3 regions of the Halomonas sp. MS1 genome follow, and region 1 is predicted to be linked to each of the others. Evidence: predicted binding sites of a transcription regulator. Region 1 holds the regulator's gene; each other region holds the start of a gene.
What was found. Region 1 encodes FliA, which starts transcription of late flagellar genes. Its sites were predicted from a motif close to CTAAAGTTNNNNNNNNNNCNGCCGATA; they were not measured.
Positions count from the first base shown of each region.

Region 2: the regulator FliA is predicted to act here: its motif matches at 1,269-1,295, upstream of NF683_RS15140 (DUF4019 domain-containing protein).
Region 3: the regulator FliA is predicted to act here: its motif matches at 1,970-1,996, upstream of NF683_RS03645 (FliC/FljB family flagellin).

Region 1 covers NZ_CP098926.1:1,734,007-1,737,543, forward strand. Annotated here, with positions in the region: gene flhF (flagellar biosynthesis protein FlhF) at 1-609, shown strand, start outside; gene NF683_RS07780 (hypothetical protein) at 606-1,184, shown strand; gene NF683_RS07785 (flagellar protein FlhE) at 1,252-1,692, shown strand; gene NF683_RS07790 (RNA polymerase sigma factor FliA) at 1,719-2,420, shown strand; gene NF683_RS07795 (motility protein A) at 2,460-3,275, shown strand; partial or broken gene NF683_RS07800 (OmpA/MotB family protein) at 3,280-3,537, shown strand, end outside.
Region 2 covers NZ_CP098926.1:3,311,016-3,314,552, forward strand. Annotated here, with positions in the region: gene NF683_RS15135 (YfcC family protein) at 1-1,169, shown strand, start outside; gene NF683_RS15140 (DUF4019 domain-containing protein) at 1,340-1,747, shown strand; gene NF683_RS15145 (antibiotic biosynthesis monooxygenase family protein) at 1,839-2,156, shown strand; gene NF683_RS15150 (LysE family translocator) at 2,492-3,103, opposite strand; gene NF683_RS15155 (Lrp/AsnC family transcriptional regulator) at 3,246-3,537, shown strand, end outside.
Region 3 covers NZ_CP098926.1:785,659-789,195, reverse strand. Annotated here, with positions in the region: gene fliD (flagellar filament capping protein FliD) at 1-184, shown strand, start outside; gene fliD (flagellar filament capping protein FliD) at 417-1,808, shown strand; gene NF683_RS03645 (FliC/FljB family flagellin) at 2,070-3,257, shown strand; gene NF683_RS03640 (FkbM family methyltransferase) at 3,443-3,537, shown strand, end outside.

The DNA of each region.
Region 1 (3,537 bases):
GCCCAACACTTGACCTGGATCACGCAAGTAGCTGCCACTCAACGGGTATACTGTCAGGGCAAGCGTTATGCCCAGCGTCAGCTGTTCACAGATAGCCCGCTCACACATCACACTGATCTACGTTTTCGTGGTCAAACGGTGCAGCTATGGCACACCCATATTGCTGTCGAGGACGCCGCTGGTACTCCGCTGTTGGCATGGGTTGGTGAAGTTCGCGATCCAGAAAATGGCAAACGCATCGCGCGTCGCTACTGGTTAACGCCTGCCCGATTAGGTGCGGATGTGCGTTCGCTTCTAGTTATCCAGTTGCAAAGCGAAGGGGTGTCTAGCCTAACCAAGCGCGCTTGGCAGCAGTTGAAAGATGCGGATGATGGCGAAGTAAGCTCGGAGGTTCGCTTATTGATGGCCAGCGGTGTCGCTGCTGCAGCGGGACACTTAGATATCGCCAATGATGACGCTGCGATAGCACTGCGCTCCGATTTGTTAAGGTTGTTGGGCACCACGCGTAAGCGGCGCGACACAGCGATGCTAGATGCGCTTGTTCACGCGTTTATGGCCCGTGACGCCATTCGCCAACTCAGCAGCGTTAGCCGTGAGGGGCTGGCATGAGCGCCCCGGATCAGGCAGCGGGCCTGCGCAAGTGGGCAGATTTACAGCGCCAGCAGCGCCAAGCAGAGTCAGTTGAGAGTGATCCCACGGGAGACGAACTTGCGGCTGAACCACTGACCGCTATGACCGATTCTTTAACGGTGCCGCCAACTGCTGCCCAAGCGCAAACCAGCGCATCGCCCTCGGTGCCGCAGAAGCCGCTTATCGTGATCGGTATGCCTAACGGTGGCGATCAGCAGGTGGCAAGAGTAAAAGGGCGCCTAGCCCAATGGTCAGTGCTGGGGCGACGTTGGGCTGGCGACCCGGATGATTGGGATATTCACATCGTCAATGCGGATGCCGCTAATCTTAGCCAACTGAAAGCGCGCTTTCCGCGTTGGGCACTATGGATTAATAGCGATGCCGATGCTTTCGCCCAGATGTACCGCTCGTTGCGGCAAATGCAGGAAAACGGTGGCCCTAGGCAGCTGTTAGCGCTGCACGAGCCAGATTTGCCGCGCCGAGGTCTACTCGATAACCTGCGCGAAGCAGCCAGCTATTACTTGGATATAGAGCTTTTACTGCTGGCGCGATGACAGCTAGCCTGACGCTATGTAGCCGTGCTTTAACAGCGGCTATCAAGCGCCCCGATAAGGAATAACAATGTCGATGCTCGCTGACTTCAAGGTCGATACCTGCAAAGCTGACAGGCTGCTCAAAAGGGTGTTGATGGTGGCGCTAAGCGTCATCACCATGAGTGCTTATGCCGCGACGGGCAGTTGGAGTAGTGAGGTGCCCAGCGTACTGGTCGCGATGAGTGACCGAGCTGTCAGCAGCCAGCCCATTCAGCCGCCAGCAGGGGCGCAGGTAGAGCATGCTGCGATAGAGCGTATTCATTGGCGTTTTCAAATGCCGGTTAATGCGCCGGTTAATGCGTGGCTATGCCACCCTGAGCAGTGTGTTCCTTTAACTGCTATGCGAGGTTCAACCACTGCGTTAGCCGGAAAACAGGTCAGTGGGCCGCTGCACTTTCGTTTTGCGTTGACGCCGGGCCAGCGCCCGGTACGGGTGCAGGAACTGCAAGTGATTGTGAATTACCAGTGAACAGAGTTCAGCCGTGAGGCACGAGGATGTATACAGCACAAGGCAGGATTAAACAGAGCGAGCTGTTAACCCAATACATGCCACTGGTAAGACGTCAGGCCTTAACGCTGCAGGTAAGACTACCCGCAAGTATTGAGTTGGATGATCTTATTCAAGCTGGCATGGTGGGCTTATTAGAAGCGCTAGGGCGTTTTGATGCGACCCAGGGAGCAACGTTCGCCACGTTTGCAAGTCAGCGTATTCGCGGTGCCATGATGGATGAGCTGCGCACACGTGACTGGTTGCCGCGTAGTGTACGCCGCTCTGCCAGAGCCGTGGATGATGCGGTGCGTCGCCTTGAACAGCAGTTAGGGCGCCCGCCGGAAGAGGGTGAGATCGCGCGTGACCTGGATATGCCGCTTAGTGAGTATCAGCAATTGCTCAATGATACGAACAGTGGCCAGTTGCTGCCCTTCGAAGAACTGGTGGCCGAAGGGGCCGAGTCCGCAACGGAGGAAGCCACTAACCTGCCCTTCGATCAGTTGTTAGATAAACAGCAACGCCAGTCGTTAATTGACGCGATTGACGCCTTACCTGAGCGTGAAAAGCTACTGATGGCGTTGTATTACCAAGAAGAGCTGAACCTTAAAGAAGTCGGGGCGGTGCTGGGTGTGACCGAATCCCGAGTCTCCCAGCTTCACAGCCAAGCGATTAGCAGGCTTCGCGCTCGCTTATATGACACCACCTAACGCCACTATTAATCACGACTAACCGGCGAGGAGCCGTTGATGAACCCATCTACGCTGATCGGTATTTTTGCCAGCATGCTGTTGCTGGTAAGCGTGCTGTTTTTTACTGCAGAGTCGCCAGAAAGCTTTATTAACTTGCCGGGGCTAGCCATTGTGGTAACGGGCACCTTGGCGGCTACCTTCATTAGTTATCCGCTGAAAGAAGTGCTACGCGTGGTGCGCCTGGTGGGATTGGTGTTTCGGCGTGAAAATACCTATGTGCGTGATGATATCAACGAACTGGTTTCCATGGCGCGCTTGTGGTTTAAAGGCGATGTCAGGGCGGTTGAGAAGGAGCTAGAGCACACTCGTAACCCCTTTTTGCGCACCGGGATTCAACTGGTGATTGCTAACACGAAAGAGGACGAAATTTTCGATATGCTGCGCTGGCGCATCGCACGATTAAAAGCACGGGAGCATGCTGAGGCGCAGATATTTCGTACCATGGCCACCTACGCGCCCGCGTTTGGCATGATCGGTACTTTGGTGGGCTTGGTCAATATGCTGGAAGTGATGGATGCAGGCGATCTTGACGTTATTGGCCCGCGCATGGCGGTGGCTCTGCTGACAACGTTCTACGGTATTCTGCTCGCCAACTTGGTGTTCAAACCGATTGCCGTCAAGCTGGAGCGGCGCACGGAAGAACGCCTTATCACCATGAACATGGTGCTGGAAGGCATTTCGTTAATTACCAAACGGCGGCTGCCTTCTTTTATTGAAGAAACGCTCAATTCCTTCGTTGCTAACTATCATGACGAGATCCGCGATGCCGCTGTAAAACCGCGGCCAACGGTTAGTTCTGCGGCAAAAGGGTAGCGCCATGCTAGATCGTGATTCACGGCACGCGTTGGAATTGCCCACTGTGCCGGGGGAGGGCGATGAAGGGTGGCTAACGAGCTATTTAGACGTATTAACGCTGTTAATCACGCTGTTTGTCTTACTGCTTGCGTTGACGCCGCCGGGGGAGGGGAAGCCTTTGACCGCGATAGAGTGCATTCTGTAAGTGCTATCACCTCGCTGCCGTTGGCCAGCTTAGCAACCGGTATCCATCCCCGGCACAGCGGGCTCAAGCCGCGAA
Region 2 (3,537 bases), 1.6 Mb from region 1:
CCATACCGCAAGGTCTGATTAATGCGTCGCAATATCTGTTTATCGTGTTTATTGCTGGTGGGCTGTTTCATATTCTGCAGAAGACAGGCGCGCTGGAAAATGCCATTGGTGTCGCCGTTCATCGCGTCGGCGCTGAAAATAGCATTAAAAGCCGCAACCTGATTATTGCTGCTGGTACCTTTATCTATGGCTTCTTTGGCGTTGCGGTTGGTTTCGAAAATAATATTGCGCTCGTACCCATTGGTGTACTGATAGCTTCTGCCATTGGCTGCTCTCGTTTAGTCGGCGTTGTGATGGCCGTGGGGGGCATCGGCATTGGCTTCGCTTTATCGCCGATCAATCCATATACCGTTGGCGTTGCGCAAGGTATTGGTGAATTACCTACGTTTTCAGGCTGGTGGTTACGCACGTTGATGGTGGTTGCGTGTCTGGCTACCTTGACGCTTTTTATCTGCCGTTACGTTGTCAAAATGGACTACCACGATGACAACCCAGCCGAGCTAACCAAGCGTCTCGAAGACTATACCTTGACCCGCCAGAACATCATTACATTAGCTATTTTTATTGCTGGCCTGATTATCATGCTAATCGGTGTGTTTATTCGCGGTTGGTACATCAATGAAATTGCCGCCATGTTCTTGCTGATGGCGATTGTTATTGGACTCACTAACGGCCTGGGAGCCAATGCGCTGGTAAGACAGATGATGGAAGGCGCCTCATCGGTAACCGCCGGTGCCTTAGTGATTGGTGTTGCAGCCTCTATTCAGGTCATCCTTAAAGATGCCCAGATTATCGATACGATTGTTAATTCCCTTAGCTCTCTGGTGGGGGATATGCCTACCGCCGTGGCGGCTGTCGCTTCAAGTGTGATTCAAGGCGTGATCAACCTGTTTATTCCGGGCGGGTCGGGTCAAGCATTGGTTACCATGCCGATTTTGATCCCCTTAGCAGATTTAATTGGCATGAGCCGTCAGTTAATGATCACGTCCTTCCAGGTGGGAGATGGTTTGACTAACCTGATTGTGCCAACGTCTGGTGGCACCCTTGCCATGCTAGCGCTAGGCCGGGTTTCCTACGCGCAGTGGCTACGTGTTATTACCCCTTTATTGGTACTGGTTTACGTTATGTGCTGGGCAGCGCTGGTATTAGGCTATTACGTTGGTTATTAAGTACGGTCGTTAGGCGGTTAACTGACGGCTGACGCAGCAGTGACGGGGGAGAATCCAGAAGGATTTTCCCCCTTCGTTTTGCTGTTATGTGGTTTGATCCTAAAGAAATTCGGTCATTGTCCGATAATCACTTAACAGGTAAAAGCCACCAAGCCGTCACAGAGTCTGCCATGCCCAAATCACCTGCTTTCCTTCTTGCTGCGATACTGCTTAGCCTAGTCACCTATGCTCAGGCGTTTGCAAATACGGCTGAATCAGCGGCGCTCGCGTGGTTAGAGTCAATTGATAATGGTGAGGTTGAACAAGCCTGGGAGAGCTCATCGCCGCTACTAAAAACGCCGCTATCGCCTAGCATGCTTAGGCGCATTATTGAGTTAGCACGTAATGAGTTTGGGCCGGTAGAATCACGTCGACAAGTGCAAGTCTCTCACTACCGATCTATGCCGGGTGCGCCCGATGGCGACTACATGGTTTTTATCTTCCATACTCGGTTTGAAAATAAAGCGAGAGGAGTAGAAACCGTAACACCTCATCTTGAAAATGGTGAGTGGCGAGTCAGTGGTTATTATGTGCAATAGCTCTGTGTAATAGTTCTGTGTAATGCTTCTTTGTAATAGGTATTTGTAAATGACTGATGCCGCACCCGGCGCGTACCAAAGTGGTGATGCTATGCCTAGTATTGCTAACACGCCCGAGCCGCCTTACTACGCGGTTATTTTTACCTCACAACGCACTGAGATCGATAACGGCTATGACGCAATGGCGGCCAGAATGGTTGAACTTGCAGCACAGCAGCCGGGATTCTTGGGAGTAGAGTCTGCCCGAAATGAAGTGGGTGTGACGGTGTCATACTGGGCTGATTTGGCCTCAATTAAAGCGTGGAAGGCCCACGCTGAGCATCAGGAAGCCCAGCGACTAGGCCATCAGCAGTGGTACCAGCATTTTAAGACGCGCATTGCCAAAGTCGAACGAGATTATGGTATTTAAAATATTAACGTAGCCTAGGCTACGTTATTTTGCTTAATAAGTGCCTGACGGTGACTCCACCCCAGCCCTCGTCATTCCCGTAGGCCCTGCCACTTCGTCATTCCCGCATGCCCTTAGCGGGAATCCATGTTGACCTGGGGTTTCGGGCTGCTGCAGGCCAAGGTCAAGGTGGATTCCCGATTACCCCACTCGGGAATGACGGTGCGGTGACTCGGGAGTGACGTGCGGTGCTCGCTTTGGAAGGTGGCCGCTTTGTTATATGGGGCTAGGGGATAGTGCCAGTCAGCCTTAACTGACAGGCATTACAGCCTAGGCAGGCTTTTTGCTGCTTAAATTTAAGAGGCTAACCTCAGAGCAAAGCCAATAATTAGCGTTCCAAATACCCAACGTTGCAGTGTTTGCCTTTTTTGATGGCTGGCAAACCAGCGTTGCATCTGCGCTCCCAAGCAGGCATATAGCGCATCGTACACAAGCCCCACGCCCACTAGCACAGCCCCCAATAGAGTAAATTGAAGCGCAACGTCACCCTGTTGGGTGTGAACGAACTGGGGTAATAACACCGAACAAAACAGCAGCGATTTTGGGTTCAGCAGGTTCGTTAACAGACCCCGTCTCCAGGCTAGGTAATAGCTACCGGTGAGCGATGCTTGTGGCTGGTTAGTATCGGTGCTCCGTTTGCTACGAATCAGCTGTAAGCCCACCCAAATCAAGTAGGCCGCACCGAGATAACGAACAGCATCAAAAAGCCACGGAGCGGCGACAAATAGGGCGGCCAAGCCCAAACCGGCTAACGCCACATGCAGTCCTCGGGCGATGGCTAACCCTAGCGCGGTGGCTAGCCCATGCCCGCGGCCCAGCGTACTGCTGGTATGCAGCACCAGTAGCATATCCGGGCCTGGAATCAGGTAAACAATGGCTAATGCGCTAATAAAAAGACCGATTTCCATCACCGCTCCCTCAAGATTTCACCTAGTGGCTTGATAAAGGGCATGGTACCGTTAAATTGGTGAGTGATTTCTTGCCATTTACGCTCATGTAACATCAGTTATTGATATTTTGTGCCAATTAAGAGTAAGGAAATGCTTATTTATGCCAAATGATCAATTAGATGCTACCGACCGACGCATTCTTGCGTTGCTACAGGGGGATGCTCGCTTAACCAATGTGGAACTCGCAGAGAAAGTAAACTTGTCGCCGTCTCCCTGTTTACGCCGAGTGCGACGCTTGGAAGCAAGCGGCATTATTCGTGGCTACCACGCGGAACTTGATCGTCGAAGCGTCGGGCTGGAGTTAACGGTGTTTGTGGGCATTAAGGTAGAGCGACATCATGAAGAGCAAGCCAATGCTTTCCGAGAAGCCGTGGTTAAACTGCCGGAAGTAG
Region 3 (3,537 bases), 950 kb from region 1:
GGAAAATCGTGTGGAATCCCTTGTAGAGCGCTACACCCGAACAGAACAAACCATTGAGCGGACCATCTCCCGCTACCGTACCCAGTTCGGCCAGTTGGATAGCATGCTTGCCCAGATGGACCAAACCAGCGACTATCTAACCCAGCAGTTTGATGCCCTCGACGCTCAGCTTGGGCGTAAATAGTCGCTAAAGTAATTGGGTGGTTGTTGAACGCCTACGCTAACGCCTGCTTCCTGCAGGCGTTTTCATTAGAAAATTCCCATTTCTAGTAAAAAAGTATGAAAAGCGGCGAAAGCGCGAAAAGGCGCTAAAGTTGTACGCTTTTCTGCCGATAGCAGTGCTGTTAAATAAACGGGCGTGCGCATGCGTGCCTGGGTCTTATGGTTTAGCCTTTTGCACTGAGGAATACCCCCGCATGGCGACGATAACCTCTCTTGGCGTTGGTTCTAACCTTGATCTCAGTGGTTTGCTTGATCAGCTTCAAGCGGCTGAGCGGGGCAAGCTCGCGCCAATTACGCTTCAAAAGAAACAGCAGCAGGCGAAAATTTCTGCTTTCGGTCAACTTCAAACGTCGCTGAACTCGTTTCAAGATGCGGTCGCCAAAATCAACGACCCCAAGCTCTACCAAAGCCTTTCCGCCAATGTGCGTGGCGATGCCATTAAAGCGACTGCCGCCGCAGATGCGCTGCCGGGCAGCTACCGGGTAGAGGTCAGCCAATTGGCCACCTCTGGCACGCTGGCCTCAAACCGCGTGGGAGAGCGGGACGCCGCCCTAGATCTACAAGGGGCGACCGCGCTGCAACTGACCTTTGGCGATGGCGAGAGCGTCGAGATCAACATCGTAGAAGGCAGTAGCCTTGCGGATATTCGTGATGCCATTAACGCTGATAAAGAAGCTGGTGTTAACGCCACGATTATCAACGATGGCACCGGCTATCGGCTGGAACTTAGTTCTAAAACGACCGGTGCAGACGCCTCTATTGAAAACTTTAGTTTTGTTGGTGCCGGTGGCACCGTAGTGCCTGGCCCCTTTGCTGAAGGTGCGGCAACAAAGCGCCCAGGGGAAAATGCTGCGCTTACAGTTAATGGCATTGCGATTAGTAGTGCGGAAAACAGTATTGAAGGCGCGATTCAAGGCGTAACGCTAAATCTTACTGAGCTTGATATCGTGGACGGCGAAACAGCTTCCAGCACCATTAATATTGAGCGCGATACGCTAAAGCAGCGCGAAGCGATTAATGGCTTTGTAAAAGCGTTTAATGACTTAAAAGGCACCATTGGCAAACTCACTCGCTTTACCGGTGATAGCGAAACCGCTGGCGAGCTAGTGGGCGACAACACCGTGCGTACCATCGAATCCCGGCTGCGCAGTGTATTAACCGGCGGGGTAGAAGGCGGTGAGTTGTCGACCCTTAACCAGCTAGGCATCACTCTGCAACGAGATGGCAAGCTCAAGGTCGATGAAGAGACGTTAGATGACTTGGTCGCCAATAACCCCCAGGCCCTCAATGACTTTTTTGCCGGTGAAAACGAGGGCGACGGCATGGCGGGTAGGCTAAACACCACTATCGAACAGATGCTGGGCAATAACGGGGTGGTCAAACTGGCGATTAGTGGCGCGGAAAATCGTGTTAAAAGCTTGGACGACCGTTTCGAGCGTATGGAAAAAACCATTGAAGGCACCATCTCTCGCTACCGCACCCAGTTCGGCCAACTGGATGCGATGATTGCCCAGATGAATAGCATGAGTTCCTACCTCACCCAGCAGTTTGATGCCCTGGATAATCAGTTAGGCCGCAAGAAATAACCTTAACGCTTCGGTTGAGTAGCCACAGATAAGTAGTGCGGTGTAACGAGCGAAGCGAGGCACCCGCAATGGGCGGCGCAAGCCGCCCATTTGTTGCTCTAGTAAAAGTAAGCCTCTCACCCTACAGTTACCAAACATTACATCTTTTTTTACTAATCACCCTAAAGATTCCCCCCGCCGTGCCGTTAATTCTAATAACGGCGCACAAAGTGGCCGAATAGCAGGCCTTCCGGCCAGTGTTCATGCAAGGAGAATCACACCATGTCAGTGATCAATACCAACATTACCTCCATGATTGGCCAGTCCAACCTGTCCAAATCACAAAATGCCCTGACCACGTCTATGGAGCGTCTGAGCTCTGGTCTGCGTATCAACAGCGCTAAAGACGACGCAGCTGGCCAAGCCATCGCCAACCGTATGACCAGTCAGATCACCGGTTTGTCTCAAGCACAGCGTAACGCTAACGATGGTATCTCCGTTGCACAGACTGCTGAAGGCGCCCTGAACCAGGTTAATGATAACTTGCAGCGTGTTCGTGAGTTGACCGTACAGGCACAAAACGGCACCAACAGCCAGGATGATTTGCAATCCATCCAGGACGAAATCAATCAGCGTCTTACCGAGATTGACCGTATTTCAGAACAGACTGACTTTAACGGCGTTAAAGTATTGTCCGAAGATCAGAGCCTGTCTATTCAAGTAGGTGCCAACGACGGTGAGTCTATCGACGTTGTCCTGGAAAAAATCACTTCTGACACACTAAATTTAACCAGCTTCAATGTAAACGGCCCGGGTGAGAATCTTGGCGCAGCTGTCGCTGCAGATTATGAAGCTGCCTACGGTCAGGGTACTGGTGTAACCACCAATACTGTTAACGACTTCTCTGCCGATTTGGCTACAAACTTAGGTGTTAGTGCCGCCGGTGTAGACAGTGCTGCAACTGCTCAAGTTGATGATAATGGTAATTGGTACGTTGACGTTACCATTACTGCTCAAAATAACGCTGAAGCAAAAGCACTTGGTTTACAGGGCATCGAAGCGACTTCCGGCACTGCGGTAACCTTCCAAGTGGCACTTGATCCCTCAGAAGCCGCTGTCGCTACTGGTAATACCACTGCTGCCTATACTGTTACTGGCACAGACTTGGGTGCAAAAGACCTGCTAAGTTCTGCGTCCACTAACCCGATGGAAAAGCTTGATGCGGCTCTTAAACAGGTCGATGAGCTGCGCTCGGGCTTGGGTGCCGTTCAGAACCGCTTTGATTCTGCGATTACCAACTTGCAGACTAACGAAACCAACCTTTCTGCTGCTCGGTCACGTATCGAAGATGCTGACTATGCAACAGAAGTAGCTAACATGACCCGTGCACAGATTCTGCAGCAGGCGGGTACCTCTGTACTAGCACAGGCTAACCAGATTCCGCAGAACGTACTTTCACTGCTGGGCTAAGCCATCGTACTACTTATCCGTACTTGCGGATTACCTACAGGCCTCCTTTATGGAGGCCTGTCTTGTTTTGCGGCTGGAATGAACTCAGTTAACAAGTATATTCAGCGCTTTTCGTACCTTTGGAGGGAAGGGGCATCAGATATGATGTCATGTATAGCTTAACCGCCTTCAGGATGTTCTCTACCATGTCGAATAAAAAGCCCTATCGCTCATCAAATAATGCTCGCCAGCGCACTTTGGATACGAGAGGAACAACGCAAGCATTGAAGAAAGCCAGAGC